DNA from 2 places in the Streptomyces sp. NBC_00210 genome. Region 1 is predicted to be linked to the other one. Evidence: riboswitches for the same ligand, from Rfam matches in the RefSeq annotation. Region 1 holds a riboswitch; the other holds the start of a gene.
The links. Region 1 has a riboswitch for S-adenosylmethionine ahead of thrC (threonine synthase). Riboswitches for the same ligand answer to the same signal wherever they lie in the genome.
Positions count from the first base shown of each region.

Region 2: another riboswitch for S-adenosylmethionine. It lies ahead of OG729_RS29020 (aminotransferase class V-fold PLP-dependent enzyme); the one in region 1 lies ahead of thrC (threonine synthase).

Region 1 is NZ_CP108120.1:4,757,967-4,768,013, forward strand. It holds gene otsB (trehalose-phosphatase) at 1-435, shown strand, start outside; gene OG729_RS21660 (trehalose-6-phosphate synthase) at 521-1,924, opposite strand; gene OG729_RS21665 (hypothetical protein) at 1,978-2,154, opposite strand; gene OG729_RS21670 (glucosyl-3-phosphoglycerate synthase) at 2,193-3,131, opposite strand; SAM riboswitch class I at 3,276-3,403, shown strand; gene thrC (threonine synthase) at 3,421-4,701, shown strand; gene OG729_RS21680 (MoaD/ThiS family protein) at 4,728-5,003, shown strand; gene OG729_RS21685 (cold-shock protein) at 5,434-5,637, shown strand; gene groL (chaperonin GroEL) at 5,978-7,600, shown strand; gene OG729_RS21695 (sigma-70 family RNA polymerase sigma factor) at 7,823-9,271, shown strand; gene OG729_RS21700 (CAP domain-containing protein) at 9,303-10,047, opposite strand, start outside.
Region 2 is NZ_CP108120.1:6,423,584-6,433,630, forward strand. It holds gene OG729_RS29010 (ubiquinol-cytochrome c reductase cytochrome b subunit) at 1-1,208, shown strand, start outside; gene trpD (anthranilate phosphoribosyltransferase) at 1,367-2,431, shown strand; SAM riboswitch class IV at 2,529-2,646, shown strand; gene OG729_RS29020 (aminotransferase class V-fold PLP-dependent enzyme) at 2,848-4,260, shown strand; gene OG729_RS29025 (Lrp/AsnC family transcriptional regulator) at 4,342-4,623, opposite strand; gene OG729_RS29030 (rhomboid family intramembrane serine protease) at 4,698-5,426, opposite strand; gene OG729_RS29035 (hypothetical protein) at 5,577-5,819, shown strand; gene OG729_RS29040 (NYN domain-containing protein) at 5,855-7,216, shown strand; gene OG729_RS29045 (NlpC/P60 family protein) at 7,540-8,565, shown strand; gene OG729_RS29050 (NlpC/P60 family protein) at 8,739-9,767, shown strand; gene OG729_RS29055 (hypothetical protein) at 9,843-10,047, shown strand, end outside.

The DNA.
Region 1 (10,047 bases):
GGCACGTGGATCGAGGAGAAGGGCCGGGCGGTCGCGGTCCACACCCGCCGTGCGTCCGATCCACAGGCCGCATTCGACGCGCTGCGCGGGCCGCTTGCCGAGCTCGCTTCCCGCCACGGGCTGATCCTGGAGCCCGGCCGCATGGTCCTGGAGCTGCGCCCGCCGGGCATGGACAAGGGCGTGGCCCTCGCCGAGTACGTACGCGAAGTGGGGGCCGAAGCGGTCCTGTACGCGGGCGACGACCTGGGCGATCTGCCCGCCTTCGCGGCCGTAGAGAAGCTCCGCTCGGACGGCGTGCCCGGTCTGCTGGTGTGCAGCGGCAGTGCGGAGGTGCCGGAGGTCGCGGGCCGCGCCGACCTGCTGCTGCCGGGCCCGGCGGCGGTCGTGGAGTTCCTGGGCGCGCTCGCGCGGCGGCTGCAGAGCCGGTCGGAGTAAGGCCCGGGTCCCGGGTTCTCAACTCGGGCCGGCGCGGGTCAGGGTTCCTACGCGCTCTCGCGCGCGCCGGTCCTGGCCCGGAATCTCACGCGCTCTCGCGCAGCGCCCGCAGCTGGTCCAGGAACCACTTCTGCGGCGGCAGCGCCGTCGCCGCGGCCGCCAGGCGCTTCGTGCGCCGGGCCCGTTCGTCGTCCGGCATCGTCAGCGCCTCGTGGAGCGCGTCGGCGGTGCCCGTCACGTCGTACGGATTGACCGTCAGAGCGTCCTCGCCCAGTTCCTCGTACGCTCCTGCTTCGCGCGAAAGCACCAGCACGCAGCCCGCGTCCGATACGACCGGAATCTCCTTGGCGACCAGGTTCATACCGTCGCGGATGGGGTTGACCAGTGCCACGTCCGCAAGCCGGTACGCGGCCAGCGAGCGGGCGAAGTCGTCCTTCACATGGAGTACGACAGGGCTCCAAGTCGCCGTCCCGTACGTCGAGTTGATCTCGTCGGCGACGCGCTGGACCTCTGCCGTGTAGTCGCGGTAGACCGCCAGGTCCTGCCGGGACGGGTAGGCGAAGGCGACATGGACGACCCGCTCCCGCCACTCGGGACGGGTCTCGAGGAGGTGCCGGTAGGCGAGCAGCCCGCGCACGATGTTCTTGGACAGCTCGGTGCGGTCCACCCGCACGATCGTCTTCCGGTCCGTCCCGCCGACCTGCTCGCGCAGTGCCACCAGGCGCTCATGGACATCCGGCCGGTCCGACCGCTCCCGCAGAAAGTCCGCGTCCGCGCCGAGGCCGTGCACCCCGATCCGGGTGCCGGACGGGATGCCGGGGCCCAGCACGCTGTGACAGCAGTCGGTGAACGCGTCCGCCCAGCGCCGGGTGAGGAACGCGGCCCGGTCGGCGCCGAGGATGCCGCCGAGCAGTTGGGCGGCGATGTCGTCGGGCAGCAGCCGGAAGTACTCCGGCGGGGCCCACGGCGTGTGCGAGAAGTGGCCGATGCGCAGGTCGGGACGGTGGGCGCGGAGCATTCGGGGCGCCAGCGCGAGGTGGTAGTCCTGGATCAGGACGGCGGCGCCCGGCGCGGCCTCCTCGGCCAGTGCGTCCGCGAAGGCGCGGTTGTATGCCTCGTACGACGCCCACTGGCGGCGGAACTCCGCGTCGAAGACCGGCTCCAGCGGCGTCTGGTAGAGCATGTGGTGGAGGAACCACAGCACCGAGTTCGCGATGCCGTTGTACGCCTCGGTGAACACGGTGGTGTCGATGTCGAGCATCCGTACGCCGGGTTCGGCCACCCCGCGCCGTACCGCCTCGCGGTCGCCGTCGCCGAGGGCGGCGCAGACCCACAGCGCCTCCGCCTCGGAGCCGATGGCCGAGAGGCCGGAGACCAGGCCGCCCCCGCCGCGGCGGGAGTCGAGGCTCCCGTCCTCGTTCAGGGTGTACGAGACCGGGCCGCGGTTCGACGCGACGAGTACCTGGGCGGCAGCGTGCTCGGAGACCATGTCGCGAAACCTAGCCCGTCCCTCAGACCCTCAAACGTGAGTACGGCACGCCATCAATGATGACGCCGTCCCCGTGTCGCGGCGACCGCGACCACCCCGGCCGCGGTCAGGCTCAGCGCCAGGCCGCCCAGCAGCCACAAGAGCTCGCTGTTGTGGTTGCCGCGGTGCGCGGGAGCGATGGTGTCGGCCACCGCCTGTCCGAGAAACGCCACTCTGTGTCTAAAGCTCATACATGGGAAATTTAGACAAGATGGCCGGTTCTTCGTGCTTATGCCGCGCGACGCGCCGCGTACTCACCGATCTCGCGCATCGGCGGCCGCTCATCCGTGTCCACCGTGTACGTGCGCGGTTCAAAACCGCCCTCGCCCCGCTCGAACTGGGTGAGCGCAGGACGCACCAAGTGGCCCCGGGAAAGCCGGAGTTGAGCCGTGCGGTAGATCGCCGCCGCCATCCGGCCCAGTGCCTGTCCGTCCTGGTGGCGGTGTTTGCGAGAGCCGACGTCCACCTGCGCCAGCGCATCCAGGCCCACCGTGTGCAGCGCGTCCACGAGAAGGCCCAGCTCCACGCCGTATCCGACAGGGAAGGGCAGCCGCTCCAGCAGCGAGCGCCGTGCCGCGTACTCCCCGCCCAGCGGCTGGACGAAGCCGGCCAGCTGCGGCCAGTGCAGGTTGAGCAGCGGGCGCGCCACCAGCTCGGTGACCCTGCCGCCCTGACCCGGCGTCTCACCCAGCGGACGGTCGTACATCGCCTTGACGAACTGCACCTCGGGGTCGGTCAGCAGCGGCCCCACGATCCCGGAGACGAAGTCCGCGGAGAACTCCCGCAGGTCGGCGTCGACGAAGCAGACGATGTCGCCGCTGGTCACCATCAGCGAGCGCCACAGCACCTCGCCCTTGCCGGGGACCGCCGGTATCCGTGGCAGGATCGCGTCACGGTGCACCACCCGCGCACCGGCCGCCGCGGCCACCTCGGCCGTACGGTCGCTTGAGCCCGAGTCGATCACGACCAGCTCGTCGACCAGCGCCGTGGCCTCCATCAGCTCGCGCCGGATCACGGTGACGATCTCACCGACGGTCGACTCCTCGTCGAGCGCGGGCAGGACGACGCTGATGGTCGTACCGCGCTTGGCGGCCATCAGCCTGCCGAGCGGGCGGTCGGCCGCCGACCAGGAACGCCTGGTCAGCCAGCGCTCCACCTCTTCCAGCACGCTCGTTTCTCCCTGGCTCGTGATCGGCAAGTGATCCATCTCGCGGTTCGGACGACTATCTCAACCGTTCCCGCCTTCGGTTACAGTCTTGAACAACGCGGATGACCGTCGCATGCCGGGGTCATCACGCTGACAATCGAATACCGCTCATCCAGAGGGGCAGAGGGAACGGCCCGTTGAAGCCCCGGCAACCCTCCCGCCGACCGCGAGGTCACGGTGGGGAAGGTGCCAATTCCGTCTCGTGGCGAAATGCGTCACGAGGAAGATGAGGAGAAAGGGCCTCGCCATCATGGCTGTGCAGACTGTCGCAACCACCCCCGTGAACCTCGGTCCCGCCGCGGCGCTCTCGTGCCGCGAGTGCGGAGAGCGTTTCGAACTCGGCCCGATCTTCGCCTGTGCCTCCTGTTTCGGGCCGCTGGAAGTCGCATACGACCTGCCGGTCGGTGACCCCGAGGCGCTGAGGAAGCGGATCGAAGCGGGTCCGAACAACATCTGGCGGTACGCCCCGCTGCTGCCCGTCCCCGCCGACGTGGCCGAGAAGCCGAACATCAACCCCGGCTTCACCAAGCTCGTCAAGGCCGACAACCTGGCCCGTGAGCTGGGCGTCACCGGCGGCCTGTACATCAAGGACGACTCCGGCAACCCGACGCACTCCTTCAAGGACCGCGTTGTCGCCATCGCCGTCGAGGCCGCACGCGCCTTCGGCTTCACCACCCTGTCCTGCTCCTCCACCGGCAACCTCGCGGGCGCGGTCGGCGCCGCCGCCGCGCGGGCCGGCTTCCGCTCCTGCGTGTTCATCCCGCACGACCTGGAGCAGGGCAAGGTCGTCATGGCCGCGGTGTACGGCGGCGAGCTGGTCGGCATCGAGGGCAACTACGACGACGTCAACCGCTTCTGCTCGGAGCTCATCGGCGACCCGCTCGGCGAGGGCTGGGGCTTCGTCAATGTCAACCTCCGCCCGTACTACGGCGAGGGCTCCAAGACGCTGGCGTACGAGATCTGCGAGCAGCTCGGCTGGCAGCTGCCGGACCAGATCGTCATCCCCATCGCCTCGGGCTCGCAGCTGACGAAGATCGACAAGGGTCTGCAGGAGCTGATCAAGCTCGGCCTGGTCGAGGACAAGCCGTACAAGATCTTCGGCGCCCAGGCCGAGGGCTGCTCGCCGGTGTCGACCGCCTTCAAGGCCGGACACGACGTCGTACGCCCCCAGAAGCCGAACACCATCGCCAAGTCGCTGGCGATCGGCAACCCGGCCGACGGTCCGTACGTCCTGGACATCGCGCGCCGCACGGGCGGTGCGGTCGAGGACGTCAACGACGAGCAGGTCGTCGACGCGATCAAGCTGCTCGCTCGCACGGAGGGCATCTTCGCGGAGACCGCTGGTGGCGTGACCGTGGGCGTGACGCAGAAGCTGATCGAGGCGGGCGTGCTCGACCCGGCGCTCACCACGGTCGTCCTCAACACCGGCGACGGCCTCAAGACCCTGGACGCGGTGGCGCCGACGACCGGCCCGTCCGCCACGATTCGCCCGAGCCTGGACGCGTTCCGCGACGCCGGCCTGGCCGGCTGATCCGACTCCCGAGAAAGGCACGCACCATGAGTGTCAACGTCCGCATCCCCACCATTCTCCGTACCTACACGGGCGGTCAGGCCGAGGTCTCGGCCCAGGGCGCGACCCTCTCCGAGGTGATCGCCGACCTGGAGAAGAACCACGCGGGAATCGCCGCCCGGGTCCTCGACGACCAGGGCAAGCTGCGCCGCTTCGTGAACGTGTACGTGAATGACGACGACGTGCGTTTCGAGCAGGGACTCGAGACGGCGACGCCGGACGGGGCGGGAGTTTCGATCATCCCCGCCGTCGCCGGAGGCTGATCGTCAAACGCCGTGTCGGACGGCACACAGAGTTACGCGTATTGCCCTCTCCGCAAGAGAAGCGGAGGGGGCAATTCTGTATGGTTGAGCGCGGTACAGTTGGGGAAGCCCCCCTCCGCTGCGTGTGCCGGGCGCATATGAGAATGCGCCCGAGCGTGACAAGAAGCAGCCAATATGGTCGATCGAATTGCCTCTCTTAGGTGTGATTTGCCGGGCCCGACTTGCCCCGTAATTTCTTGAATTCGGGTCAATTTTCCGTTCGCGCGTGCTCAGAATTCTCGTCCGATTGACCTGTTGCAGAGGGCAGTTGGGCAGATACATTCAGCCGCGGTCGACGCGTTCCGGCGCACACCCCTCCTGTCGGGGTGAGGTCTGACCCGGGTCCGCGAAGTGCGGTCCTGCGCAAGGGCCAGTAATAGGGGAGTTAGGCATGGCTCAGGGCACCGTCAAGTGGTTCAACGCGGAGAAGGGGTACGGCTTCATCGCGGTCGACGGTGGTGCGGATGTTTTCGTCCACTACAGCGCGATCCAGATGGACGGCTACCGCACCCTTGAAGAGGGTCAGCGAGTTGAATTCGAGATCTCGCAGGGCCAGAAGGGGCCGCAGGCGGACATGGTCAAGCTCGCCGTCTGATCGGCGCGATCGACCACCGACGCACTCACGCTCACGCCGAAGGGCCCGCATCCCGCGAGGGATGCGGGCCCTTCGTGCGCGTGTATGCACGCCGGGATTGCGTGCACGTCCGCCCGCGCCCGGCCACCACCCCTCACGGAGCCCTTCGGGCGCTTGCACTCTCTGGGGTCGAGTGCTAATCATTGGCGTTAGCACTCTGACAGTGAGAGTGACAACGAGGACCGGGTCGGTGAGGTCCGCAAGCCGGGTGGGGCAAGGAACCACAAGGCCTGCAGGCCGTCCGTCGCGGGCGCCAGGCGCGGTCCGGAGAATCCACCCCAGTCCGGGAGGACCACTTCACATGGCCAAGATCATCGCGTTCGACGAGGAGGCACGGCGCGGTCTCGAGCGCGGGATGAACCAGCTCGCCGACGCCGTCAAGGTCACCCTTGGCCCCAAGGGCCGTAACGTCGTCCTCGAGAAGAAGTGGGGCGCCCCCACGATCACCAACGATGGTGTTTCCATCGCCAAGGAGATCGAGCTCGAGGACCCGTACGAGAAGATCGGCGCCGAGCTGGTCAAGGAAGTCGCCAAGAAGACGGACGACGTCGCCGGTGACGGTACGACCACCGCGACCGTTCTCGCCCAGGCCCTGGTTCGCGAGGGCCTGCGCAACGTAGCCGCCGGCGCCAACCCGATGGCCCTCAAGCGCGGCATCGAGAAGGCCGTCGAGGCCGTCTCGGGTGCCCTGCTCGAGCAGGCCAAGGACGTGGAGACCAAGGAGCAGATCGCTTCGACCGCCTCCATCTCCGCCGCCGACACCCAGATCGGCGAGCTCATCGCCGAAGCCATGGACAAGGTCGGCAAGGAAGGCGTCATCACCGTCGAGGAGTCCCAGACCTTCGGTCTGGAGCTGGAGCTCACCGAGGGTATGCGCTTCGACAAGGGCTACATCTCGGCGTACTTCGCCACCGACATGGAGCGTATGGAGGCGTCGCTCGACGACCCGTACATCCTGATCGTCAACTCGAAGATCAGCTCGGTCAAGGACCTGCTGCCGCTCCTCGAGAAGGTCATGCAGTCCGGCAAGCCGCTGCTGATCATCGCCGAGGACGTCGAGGGCGAGGCTCTGTCGACCCTGGTCGTCAACAAGATCCGCGGCACCTTCAAGTCCGTTGCCGTCAAGGCCCCGGGCTTCGGCGACCGCCGCAAGGCGATGCTGAACGACATCGCCATCCTCACCGGCGGCACGGTCATCTCCGAGGAGGTCGGCCTCAAGCTCGAGAACGCCGGCCTGGACCTGCTGGGCCGCGCCCGCAAGGTCGTCATCACCAAGGACGAGACCACGATCGTCGACGGTGCGGGCGAGAGCGACCAGGTTGCCGGTCGCGTCAACCAGATCCGTGCCGAGATCGAGAACTCCGACTCGGACTACGACCGCGAGAAGCTCCAGGAGCGCCTCGCGAAGCTGGCCGGCGGCGTGGCCGTCATCAAGGCCGGCGCCGCGACCGAGGTCGAGCTCAAGGAGCGCAAGCACCGCATCGAGGACGCGGTGCGCAACGCCAAGGCCGCCGTCGAGGAGGGCATCGTCGCCGGTGGTGGCGTGGCGCTCATCCAGGCGTCCGCCGTCTTCGAGAAGCTCGAGCTCGAAGGTGACGAGGCCACTGGTGCCGCCGCTGTGAAGCTGGCCCTGGAGGCCCCGCTGAAGCAGATCGCGGTCAACGCCGGCCTTGAGGGCGGCGTCGTTGTGGAGAAGGTGCGCAACCTGACCGTGGGTCACGGCCTCAACGCCGCGACCGGCGAGTACGTCGACATGATCGCCGAGGGCATCATCGACCCCGCGAAGGTGACCCGCTCTGCCCTGCAGAACGCGGCCTCCATCGCGGCGCTGTTCCTGACCACCGAGGCCGTCATCGCCGACAAGCCGGAGAAGGCCTCTGCGGCCGCTCCGGGCGGCATGCCGGGCGGTGACATGGACTTCTGAGCCTGACGGCTCGGACCCGGTCCTGACCGAGGGCGGTACCCCCACTCCCAGGGGGGTACCGCCCTCGGGCGTTTCAGGATCCGGGCCGGGGAGGGCGAGTCGGTTTCTGTTATCCGATCTGCGCCCACAGGTCTCCTCCAGGCAGGACTCTGAGCGACGGGGTCGAACAGGCAATGGGCGAGGGCACGTATGCACAGGGACGACACATACAGTCCGGAACTGGTGACGAAGGCGAGGGCGGGGGACCAGCAGGCCCGCGAGCGGTTGGTCGCCGACTACCTTCCCCTCGTCTACAACATCGTCGGCCGGGCGCTGGACGGCCACGCGGACGTCGACGACGTGGTGCAGGAGACCATGTTCCGCGCACTCGACGGACTCGGCGGGCTGCGCGAGCCCTCCCGCTTCCGCTCCTGGCTGGTCGCGATAGCGATGAACCAGATACGCCGGCGCTGGACGCTCCAGCAGCAGACCCCCACAGCCCCGCTGGACCGCGTGGCGGAGACCGCCGACCCGACCGGTGACTTCGTGGATCTCACCATCCTGCGTCTGGGGCTGTCCGGACAGCGCCGCGAGGTCGCCGAGGCCACCCGCTGGCTGGACGAGAGCGATCGTGAACTGCTGGCCCTGTGGTGGCAAGAGGCCACAGGGCAACTGAGCCGTGCCGAGCTTGCCGGGGCGCTGGATGTCACTCCGCAGCACGCCGCGGTCCGCATCCAGCGGATGAAGACCCAGCTGGAACTGGGCCGTGTCGTGTCCCGTGCGCTGGCCACCGAGCCGCCCTGCGTCGAACTGGCCGCCGTCACCGCGGCCTGGGACGGGCAGCCCTCGCCGGTGTGGCGCAAGCGGATCGCCAAGCACGTGCGCGTGTGCGCCCGCTGCTCAGGGCACTGGTTGAATCTCGTACCCGCAGAGGGACTGCTGGTCGGTATGGCGATGGTGGTCCCGCTCGACGGCTACCCTCCCGTTCCGCCGAGCCAGTTCGGCGCGGCCGGCCAGGGGGACCTCGCCGGGACGGGGCAGCCCGGGGACCCGACCGGCGCAAGCGGCGGCGGGCTGGGCGTACCCGTGGCGGCGAAAGTCGGCGGGATCGTGGTCGTGGTCGGCGTACTCCTCGCTCTGGTGTGGCCCAGCGCGAAGCCTCCGGCCGACCGGACCCCGGTGGCGGCTCCGCCCGCTGCGACGGCTGTGAAGCCCACCCGCGCCCCCACCCGCGCTCCCAGCCCGACACCCACGCCGACCCCCACCGCCTCACCCGTCGTGAATCCCCCCAAGCCCTCTCCGTCCGCGGCGAGCCTGGAGGAACGCCTCACCGCCCTGGTCAACTCCCGGCGAACCGAGGCCGGTTGCGCCCCGCTGCGGATCGATCCGCGACTCAGCGCCGCGGCCCGCAAACATGCCAAGGACATGGTGGCGCGTGGCTACTTCGACCATGCCGACCCGGAGGGACGGCATGCCGACGCCCGGATCTCGGCAGCCGGATACGACCTGAGCCTCTGGGCCGAGAATCTGGACCAGGGACCCGGCAGACCCGCGACGGTGGTCGATGACTGGATGGACGGCTCGATCCATCAGGACAACATGCTCGACTGCCGGTACCGGGACACCGGCGTGGCCGCCGTACCCGGTCCCGACGGGACGGTGTGGGTCCAGAACCTCGCCACGCCGGCCTGAGCCCGCACCGTCCGTCGGGTGCTCTTGACGGTCAGCCGCCGAAGTTCTGAACCCACCAGGGGCCGTTCGCCCTGAGGTTCACACCGACGCCGAGGTCCTTGAACCCGCAGTCCAGTATGTTCTCGCGGTGCCCGGGGCTGTTCATCCAGTCACGCATCGCGGAGACGGGGTCCTTCGGCCCTTTGTGTATGTTCTCCCCCCACTTGCCGGCGGGATAGCCGGCGGTGTCCATCCGGTCGTCGGCATGCCGCCCCTCCGGGCTGACGTGCTCGTAGTAGTTGCGGGCTGCCATGTCGTCGGCGTGCGCCTGGGCGGCGGCCTGCACCCGGCCGTCGACGCGCAGGGGCGAGCACCCGGCCTTGGCGCGTTCGGCGTTGACCAGGGCGGCAATCCGCTGGACGTAGTCGGCGGCCTTGCCGGTCACACGATTTCCCGTGGTGGGGGCGCTCGCGCCCGAACCGGCCGGGGCGGACTGCTGCCTGCGCTTCGCCGGCGCAGCCCCGGGCCTGGCCGTGCGGCGGGCCGGGGCACTGGGCGTGGCGGTAGGACCCTTTGTTTTCACGGAAGTTGCCGACGGAGTGGCAGAAGGCGGGGTGGATGCCGTGGGGGTGGGAGAGGCTTTCGAGAGGCCGTCGAGGGAGGCATCCGCCGGCGCCTGCTGCACGGATGCTGCGCCCTGGGTACTGGCGGAGTCTTCGTCCGTACCGCTCAGGACGAAGACTCCGCCGGCGACGACCGCGACCGCGACGGTGCCGGCCACCGCGATTGCGGCCATC
Region 2 (10,047 bases), 1.7 Mb from region 1:
AGCCCCGCGAGGTCAACTGGGTCTTCGGCTTCCTGCTGCTGGTGCTCGGCATGTTCACCGGCTTCACCGGCTACTCGCTCCCCGACGACCTGCTCTCGGGTACGGGTGTCCGGTTCATGGAGGGCGCGATCCTGTCCATGCCGATCGTCGGCACGTACATGTCGTTCTTCCTCTTCGGCGGGGAGTTCCCCGGCGGGGACTTCGTGAGCCGGTTCTACTCGATCCACATCCTGCTGCTGCCGGGCATCATGATGGGCCTGCTGGTGGGCCACTTGATCCTGGTCTTCTACCACAAGCACACGCAGTTCGCGGGCCCCGGACGTACGAACAAGAACGTCGTCGGCATGCCGCTGCTGCCGGTCTACATGGCCAAGGCCGGAGGCTTCTTCTTCCTGGTCTTCGGTGTGATCGCGGCCGTCGCCGCCATCGCCTCGATCAACCCGATCTGGGCGCTGGGTCCGTACCGTCCGGACCAGGTGTCCACCGGCGCTCAGCCGGACTGGTACATGGGCTTCTCCGAGGGGCTGATCCGGGCCATGCCCGGCTGGGAGATCAACTTCTGGGGCCACACTCTCGCCCTGGGCGTGTTCATCCCGCTGATGATCTTCCCGCTGGTCCTGGCCACGATCGCGGTCTACCCGTTCGTCGAGTCCTGGGTCACCGGGGACAAGCGCGAGCACCACATCCTGGACCGCCCGCGCAACGCCCCGACCCGTACGGCCTTCGGTGTGGCGTGGCTGACCTGGTACTTCGTCCTGCTGATCGCAGGTGGAAACGACATGTTCGCCGTCTTCTTCCATCTGTCGATCAACGACATCACCTGGTTCGCCCGGATCGGCTTCTTCGTCGCGCCGGTCGTCACCTTCGTCATCACCAAGCGAATCTGCCTTGGTCTGCAGCGTCGCGACCGGGAGAAGGTGCTGCACGGACGCGAGTCCGGCATCATCAAGCGCCTGCCGCACGGTGAGTTCGTCGAGGTCCACGAGCCGCTCAACCAGGAGCAGCTGTACACGCTGACCGCGCACGAGCAGCCCAAGCCGCTGGAGATCGGCCCGACGGTCGACGAGAACGGTGTCGAGCGCAAGGTCCCGCTCACCCAGAAGCTCAGGGCGAGGCTCAGCAAGGGCTTCTACGGCGAGGGGACCAAGATCCCCAAGCCCACCCCGGATGAGTACAAGGAGATCACCAGCGGCCACGGCCACCACTGATCCCAGCTGACCGCCCCCAGCGGTCGCCACAGCTGGGGGCACCTCCCGGCGGTAGCTGAGCGAGAGCCCCGTCCATTCATCGGACGGGGCTCTTTGCTGTCCCCGGGGCTGGATAGGGTGGGAGCATCCCTGTTCGGCTGTGGACCCTGGAGTGGACCATGAACGTTGTGACCCGTGGTGGCGGCGACAGCGTGGCGGACCTCTCCTGGCCCGTCGTGCTGAACGCCCTCCTGGAGAACCGTGACCAGAGCGCAGACGCCACGGCGTGGGCGATGGACCGCATTCTCAGCGGCGAGGCGACGAACGCACAGATCGCGGGCTTCGTGGTGGCCCTGCGGGCCAAGGGCGAGACGGTCGAGGAGATCTCCGGTCTCGTACGGACCATGTACGCGCACGCGAATCTGATCGAGGTGCCCGGGCCCAGCGTCGACATCGTCGGCACCGGCGGCGACGGCGCCAAGACCGTGAACATCTCCACGATGTCCGCGATCGTCGTCGCGGGGACGGGCGCGAAGGTCGTCAAGCACGGCAATCGTGCCGCCTCGTCGGCGAGCGGCGCATCGGACGTGCTGGAGAAGCTGGGCGTCAATCTCGAGCTGACCCCGCAGCGGGTCGTCGAGGTCGCGGACGAGGCGGGGATCACCTTCTGCTTCGCGGTGAAGTTCCACCCGGCGCTGCGGCATGTGGCTGCCGCCCGCAAGGAGTTGGGCATCCGCACCACGTTCAACTTCCTTGGCCCGCTGACCAATCCGGCGAAGGTGAAGGCTCAGGCCACCGGCGTCGCGGACGCCCGCGTGGCGCCGATCGTGGCCGGCGTGCTGGCCGAGCGCGGCTCCTCGGCGCTGGTCTTCCGAGGTGACGACGGTCTGGACGAGCTGACTACGACGGCGACGTCGCGGGTCTGGGTGGTACGGGACGGCGCCGTGCGCGAAGAGGCCTTCGATCCGCGGGACATCGGCATCGACCTGGTGCCGGTGGAGGCGCTGCGGGGCGCCGACGCCTCGTACAACGCGGATGTCGCGCGCCGGCTGCTGAGTGGTGAGACCGGGCCGGTACGGGATGCGGTGCTGCTGAACTCGGCAGCGGCGCTGGCGGCGCTGGAGCCGACGGACGGCACGCTGAACGAGCAGCTTGCGGCCGGCATGGCCAGGGCCGCCCAGTCGATCGACTCGGGTGCGGCCAGGGCGGCGCTCGAGCGCTGGGTGGCCGTCAGCAACGCCTGAGGCGTCTGTGGCGTGAGGCAAGGCGTGTGCTGGTTCCCGTCTCAGGAACTGGACCTCGCCTTGCACGCCGCGGGACGTATGGCAGGATGCTCTTCAAGGTCATGAGTGACAGCGATTAAGGCCCCGGCTCGCTGTCCGGCAACCCTCCGTCCGTGGCGGGGTGCCCCGGGTGAAGACCAGGCCGTGGGCAGCGAGGTCTGCGGCAAGCGCGGACCCCTGCAAACCCTGGGGTCCTGGTCCTCAAGGGAGCAGTCTCGTGAGCAAGCGAATGCGATAGGGCTTTTCGCCCCCACTTCAGTACGCCTCCGTACGGTCAGTTGCCGTGCGTTCGAGGCAACCCCCGCGTGCAGAGCGGCCGTTGAGGCGCCGATGCGCGGGTTCACGAAGCCATTCCGCCTTTGCCGGGAGATATCGCCATGTCCGCACGCCCGAACGCCGTTGCCGCCGCCTCTGCCCCCTCCTCCGTAGCCTCCGCCGCTGCCGACTCCGCCGACCCCGCCTGCGCGGCGCCGCTGCCGGTCCTCGGCCGCGATGTGACGGTCCCGCTCGTGACCGGCGGTGAGGTCACCTACGCCGCCCTCGACTACGCCGCGAGCGCGCCGGCGCTGCAGCGGGTGTGGGACGACGTGGCCGCGTACGCGCCGTACTACGGCAGCGTGCACCGGGGCGCCGGGTACCTCTCGCAGCTGTCCACCGACCTCTTCGAGAACAGCCGGGTCACGGTCGCCGAGTTCCTCGACTGCCGGCCCGGCGACCAGGTGATCTTCACCCGTTCGACCACGGACTCCCTCAACCTGCTGGCCCAGGCCGTGCCCGCCGACTGCCAGGTCTTCGTCTTCGAGACCGAGCACCACGCCTCGCTGCTGCCCTGGAGGGACGCGCGGGTGACGTACCTGAACGCGCCCCGCACGCCGGAGGACGCCGTCGCCACACTGGAGCGTGCCCTCGCGGGTCGTGAGCCTCACGGCCCCGCGCTGGTCTGCGTGACCGGCGCCTCCAATGTGACCGGTGAGCTGTGGCCGGTGAAGGAGCTGGCGGCCGCGGCGCATGCGCACGGCGCGCGAATCGTGCTGGACGCCGCTCAGCTGGCGCCGCACCACCCGGTCTCCGTGCAGGACCTGGACGTCGACTGGATCGCCTTCTCCGGGCACAAGCTGTACGCACCCTTCGGCTCGGGCGTTCTCGCGGGCCGCTCGGACTGGCTGCAGGACGCGGAGCCGTACCTGGCGGGCGGCGGCGCCTCGCGGAAGGTCGCGCGGCGCACGGACGGCGGTGTGGACGTCGAGTGGCACAACACGGCCGCGCGTCACGAGGCGGGATCGCCGAATGTGATCGGCGTCTACTCCATCGCGTCCGCCTGCAAGGCGCTGGTCGAGGCGGGCTTCGAGTCGCTGGTCGAGCGCGAGCAGCACCTGATCGCGAAGGTGCGGGAGGGACTTGCGGAGGTCCCCGAGGTGAAGGTCCTCTCCCTCTTCGGTGACGACGCACCGAGGGTCGGCGTCATCTCCTTCGTGGTGGAGGGCTGGAACAGCTCGCACTTCGCGGCGGCGCTCTCGGCGGAGTACGGGATCGGCGTCCGGGACGGTCTGTTCTGCGCCCACCCGCTGGTACGCACGCTGCTCGGCAGCGACCCGCAGGACCCGGGCGAGTGCGGCGCGCCGGAGGCCGAGCCGGGTGAGCGCTCGCTGAACGCGATCAGGGTGAGCTTCGGTGCGGGGACGCCGGACGAGCACGTGGAGCGTTTCGTGGGGGCGGTGAAGGAGCTGGTGCGCGACGGCGCGAAGTGGACGTACCACACGGAGGACGGCCGCTGCGTCCCGGCCGTCTGACCCGGTCCGCTGCCCTGGGCCCATGAACAAGCCCGCGCCTGCCGGCGCGGGCTTGTTGCCTGTGTGCCCCCGCCTCAGGCGCTACGCGTCCAGGCCGATGGCGAACGCCGCCTCCAGGTCGTGCTGCGAGTACGTACGGAACGCCACATGCGTGTCCGTCGCCTCCACGCCCTGGATCTTGCTGATCCGGCCGGGGATGACATCCGCAAGGTCGTCGTGCTTCGCCACCCGCACCATGGCGATCAGGTCATAGGTGCCGGTGACGGAGAAGACCTCGCTGACGCTGTCCAGCGCGGCGATCGACTCGGCGATCTCAGGGATGCGGTCCACGCTGGTCTTGATGAGCACGATCGCGGTGATCACGGCTGGCTTTCTCCCTCGGTGGCCGCTGCTTGGGCCTCAAGCCTACTGGCTGGGGGTCCCGGTGCCGCCCGGCGTCAGCCCCCTATGTCACTGCCCCCGGGAATCACGGCAGCCGTACGCCTGAATCGCCCCCAGGCGTAGAGGAACCCGATCCCGAACCCCACCAGATGCGCCAGATACGCCACCCCCGGACCGCTGCCCGCCCCTCGCGCCGCCAACCCCTGCAGAACGAACCAGAAGATCAGCACGATCCATGCGGGGAAGCGCAGCGGCAGGAAGAAGAGGAACGGGAAGAGACTGGTGACCCGGGCCTTCGGGAAGAGGTACAGGAACGCCCCGAGCACGCCCGAGATCGCCCCGGACGCTCCCACCAGGGTCTGCTCGGAGTCGGCGTTGGCCGCCGCGTAGGCGAGCAGCGCAAGGTAGCCGCAGCCCAGATAGAACAGGGCGAACTCCAGCTGCCCCATGCGCTCCTCGGCCATCGCCCCGAAGACGTAGAGGAAGAGCATGTTGCCCAGCAGATGCAGCCAACTGCCGTGGACGAAGAGGGCGGTGAGGGGAGTGAGGAGAGTGTCGGGGGAGCTGTTCAGCAGCTCGGCGGGGATCACGCCCCAGCGCTGGAAATACAGGCTCTGCGCGGTCAGCAGCGCGTCACCGGTGCCGTACACCGGGTTGACGCCCGAGACCGGGCTGATCACGAACACCGCACAGCAGACGGCGATCACTCCGTACGTCACCGCAGGTCCGGTGAGCGTGCCCCGCAGGACCGCGCTCCCGAGGCCCGCACCCCGCCAACCGATCATGGACAGAGCATGGCGTAGTGGGACTGAACGGTACAGGGTGCCTCGCCGCGGCACAGGGTACCGGCGAGGCCGTAGGGTTACGGGCAGTACACCCGCAGTTCGATGGCGCACAGCGGCACCCGCACCCGCATCATGGAAGAGGACGGCTCGATGACGACGGTTCCCATGCCGACCGCCAAGACCCGCTGGCGCTGCACGCTCTGCGGCAACCTCACCCGTTTCGACGTCACGCGCTCCTCCAAGGTCGTCGAGTACGTCCATCTGGACCTGGCCGGAGAGCCGACGGTCGAGGAACGCGAGGTGGTCAGTGAGACCATCGAGTCGGTGCGCTGCCGTTGGTGCAATGCGGTGGACCAGATCGAGCTGGTGGACAGGCCGGGCGCCGGCTCCTGAGGGAGCGGCCCGAACGGGTAGTGGGGTGACGGATCGTGGAGCAGCCTGCACACGGCGCTGAGCCGGCCGATGCGGCCGGTGACGCCGCCGAGGCGCTCGACCGCCCGCTGCCGGAGGGCGTACGGCGCCGGGTGGTGGCGCTGGTCTCGGACGCGTTCGGCGGCCTGACGGTCTCCGAACTCCCGGCCCAGCTGCGGCAGTACGCCCGGTTCACCCCGACCCGTCGGGCCAAGTTCGCGGGCAACGCGATGGCCGCGGCGCTGGAGAGCGACCCGGTCTTCCGGCAGCGCATCGCTGAGCGGCTCGGCCAGGCCCAGCCGGAGCTGTCCGCGGCGCTGGAGGCCGGATCGCCGCCCGCGGCCGCCGATCCCGTCGATGTCGCGGCTGCCGCCTATGTGCTGCGTCCCACCGGATGGGTGAAACTCGTCGCCGCCGCGGGCGAGGAGGCCCAGCGGGCGGACGCCGAGCGCGCCGACGAGGCCGGGCGACGCGAGCTGGAGCGGCTGCGCGAGGAGCTGACCGAGGCGCGCGGGCAGACCAAGAGCGAGACCGAGCGGCTGCGCACGGAGCTGGAGGCGGCCCGCAAGGAAGCCGAAGCGCTGCGCCGCAAGCTGCGCAGCGCCCAGAGCGATGTGAAGCGCGGCGAGGCCGCTCTGCGCCGTACGCACGCCGAGACCGAGACGATCAGGTCGGAGGCCGCCGCCCAGGTGTCGGCAGCCGAGAGCGAGACCCGTCGGCTCAAGGCGCGCCTCGGCGAGGCGGAGGCGGCCTTGGAGGCGAGTCGCCGGGCCGCGCGCGAGGGCCGCTCGATCGAGGACATGCGACTGCGGCTGCTGTTGGACACGGTGCTGGACGCGGCCCAGGGGCTGCGCCGTGAGCTGGCCCTGCCGCCCGCCGCCGTCCATCCCGCCGACACGGTGGACGCGGTCGAGCCGGGCCGGATGTCACCCAAGGACATCGCCGCCCGTGCGCTTTCGGAGACCGATCCGGCGCTGCTCGACCAGCTGCTCGCGCTGCCGCAGGCGCATCTGGTCGTGGACGGCTACAACGTCACCAAGACCGGCTATCCGACGATGCCGTTGGAGAAGCAGCGGCTGCGGCTGCTCGGCGGACTCTCGGTGCTCGCCGCGCAGACCGGAGCCGAGATCACCTGTGTCTTCGACGGAGCCGAGCTGGCGGCCCCGGTGCTGCTGGCGCCACCGCGTGGAGTGCGGGTGCTGTTCTCCAAGCCGGGTGTGACGGCGGACGAACTGATCCGTCAGCTGGTACGGGCGGAGCCGCCGGGCCGGCCGGTGGTGGTGGTGTCCACCGACCGCGAGGTCGCCGACGGAGTGGCGAAGGCCGGGGCCCGACCGGTCGCGTCCGCCTTGTTGCTGAAGCGGCTTTCGCGCATCTAAGTAACTCCCGTACTCAATGCCCGAATTCGACCGATGTTGACGGGACGTTGTGTCAAGTGGCCACTACTACGCGTGTGATGTGAGTAAAGAATGCGGTCGGTGAGCCAGATTTTTCTCATCAGGATTTGAACTGATCACAAGAAGGTCACTAGGGTCGGGCCTCGAACCTTCGCGCGGTTGATCGTCCAGCCGGGGCGAACAGCGAAGGAACCGCCGAATCTGTGCAGTTCAGCCCTTTTGTCCCCGGGGGATGAATGCTCAGAGCCGGGGATTCAACCCCCCACAGCCCGGTAGGCGGCTCGAGGAAGAAGGAGCTCGCCTTCGTGGCGTCCCACCGTCGACCCAAGCAGCCGAGCCGCACCCGTGTGACCGTGCTCACCGCGACCGCCGCTGCGGCCGTAGCCCTGACCTCCCAGGCCGCCCAGGCCGAGCCGAAGCCGAGCAAGAGCGAGGTCAAGGAGAAGGTCGACAAGCTCTACGAAGAGGCGGAGAAGGCCACCGAGAAGTACAACGGGGCCAAGGAGCAGCAGGAGAAGCTCGAGAAGCAGGTCGACGCTCTGCAGGACAAGGTCGCCCGCGGTCAGGACGAGCTCAACACCCTGCGCGACGGCCTCGGTTCGGTGGCGAGCGCCCAGTACCGCTCGGGCGGCATCGACCCGGCGGTGCAGCTCTTCCTCTCCTCCGACCCGGACACCTACCTCGACAAGGCCTCCGCGCTGGACCAGCTGGGCGCCAAGCAGACCGAGGCGCTGGCCGAGATCCAGGCCAAGCAGCGGACCCTCGCTCAGCAGCGCAGGGAGGCCCAGGACAAGCTCGCCGACCTGGCCGACACGCGCAAGGAGCTGGGCGCCAAGAAGAAGGAAGTCCAGTCCAAGCTCGGCGCCGCGCAGAAGCTTCTCAACACCCTTACCGCCCAGGAGCGTGCCGCGCTCTCCGCCGACGAGTCCCGGGCAAACCGTGACAACTCGCGTGCGGACCTCGGCAACTCCGTCCCCGCCTCGCAGCGTGCGGGCGCGGCCTTCGCCGCCGCCCAGAGCAAGATCGGCTCGCCGTACGTCTACGGCGCGTCCGGCCCCAGCTCCTTCGACTGCTCCGGGCTGACCTCCTGGGCGTACTCGCAGGCCGGTGTCTCCATACCCCGGACCTCGCAGTCGCAGGCCAACGCCGGCACCCGCATCTACTCGCAGAGCGGACTCCAGCAGGGCGACCTGGTCATCTTCTACGGCGACATGCACCACGTCGGCCTGTACGCGGGCAATGGCCAGGTGCTGCACGCCCCCAAGCCCGGTGCCAGCGTGCGCTACGAGTCGATCGGCAACATGCCGTTCCAGTTCGGCGTGCGCATCTGACGCCCAATCGGGCGATTTCCCGCACCCGCTGCTGACGTCACGCCCCGCCATTGACCTGTGGTCTCCGGCGGGGCGTCACTTTGCGTGCCCGGCGCGGTCTTTGGTCGCTCCGTGTTCACCCGGCTACTGTCTGCCGCGCAACATCCCTCGTACAGCGGAAGGGAGCGCGGCTCGTGACGTCCCATCGACGGCTCTCACAGTCCGGCCTCACTCAGAGTGCCCGGGTCACCGTCCTGTCCGCCGCGGCGGCAACGGCCGCCGCAGCGCTCGGGGCCGCACCGGCGAGCGCCGAACCGGGTGCCACCGCGGAGAGCACCCGGGCCACGGTCGACCGGCTCTACGAGGAGGCCGAGCAGGCCACCGAGGAGTTCAACAAGGCCGGTGAGCGCGTCGAGCGGCTGCGTGAGCAGGTGACGCAGGTGCAGGACAGTGTGGCGCGCGGCCAGGAGCGCATCAACCGGATGCGGGGGGCGCTCGGATCGGTGGCCGGCGCGCAGTACCGGTCGGGCGGCATGGACCCCGCCCTCGCCCTGCTGCTCTCCGCGGACCCGGACAGCTACCTGGACAAGGCCGCGACCCTGGACCGCATCAGCGAGCGACAGACTGCCGTGCTGCGGGATCTGCGGCGGGAGCAGCGCAGCCTCGGCCAGGAGCGGGCCGAGGCCTCCCGCGACCTCGCCGAACTGGAGCGCAGCCGGGCGGCCGTGGCCCGCCACAAACGCACCGTCGAGCGCAAACTCACCGAGGCGCAGCGGCTGCTGAACTCCCTGCCGGCCGCCGACCGCGAGGCCTTCGACCGGGTGTCGCGCGCGGGCCGGGGGCCCCTGCCCGCGCTCTCCGGCCTCGCGCCCGCCTCCGCGCGGGCGGCCGCCGCGGTGCGGGCGGCCCGCAGCGTGGTCGGCCGCCCCTATGTGTGGGGCGCCAACGGGCCGTCCGGCTTCGACTGTTCGGGGCTCACCCAGTGGTCGTACGCACAGGCGGGGGTCGGCCTGCCGCGCACCTCGCAGGCGCAGCGGTACGCGGGCAGGCAGGTCCCGCTGTCGCAGGCGCGTCCGGGAGACCTCGTGGCGTACCGCAACGACGCCAGTCATATCGGGATGTACATGGGCAACGGGCAGGTGGTGCATGCGCCCTACCCGGGCGCCGCTGTGCGCTACGACCCGGTCGGCATGATGCCGATCTCCTCGGTCACCCGCGTCTGAGCGGGGTTCCGTCCCGGGCCGCGTTCTGTTCCGGGCTGCGTTCCGTTCCGCGCCGCGTTCCGTACGATCGGCCATGTGGCAGGTCAGGGGCGCAGCACAGGGCGCCGGGCGATACGGCGTGCGGCGGGGCTGTTCCTCTCCGCCGCCCTGCTGGTGTCCGGCTGTACATCCGGCGAGGCGTCCGACACGAGCGTGCGGGACATCCGGCAGACCCTGGACGCGCGTGCGGCCGCCGTCCTGGGCCATGACGAGAGCGCTTATCTGGCCGCGCTGGCACCCG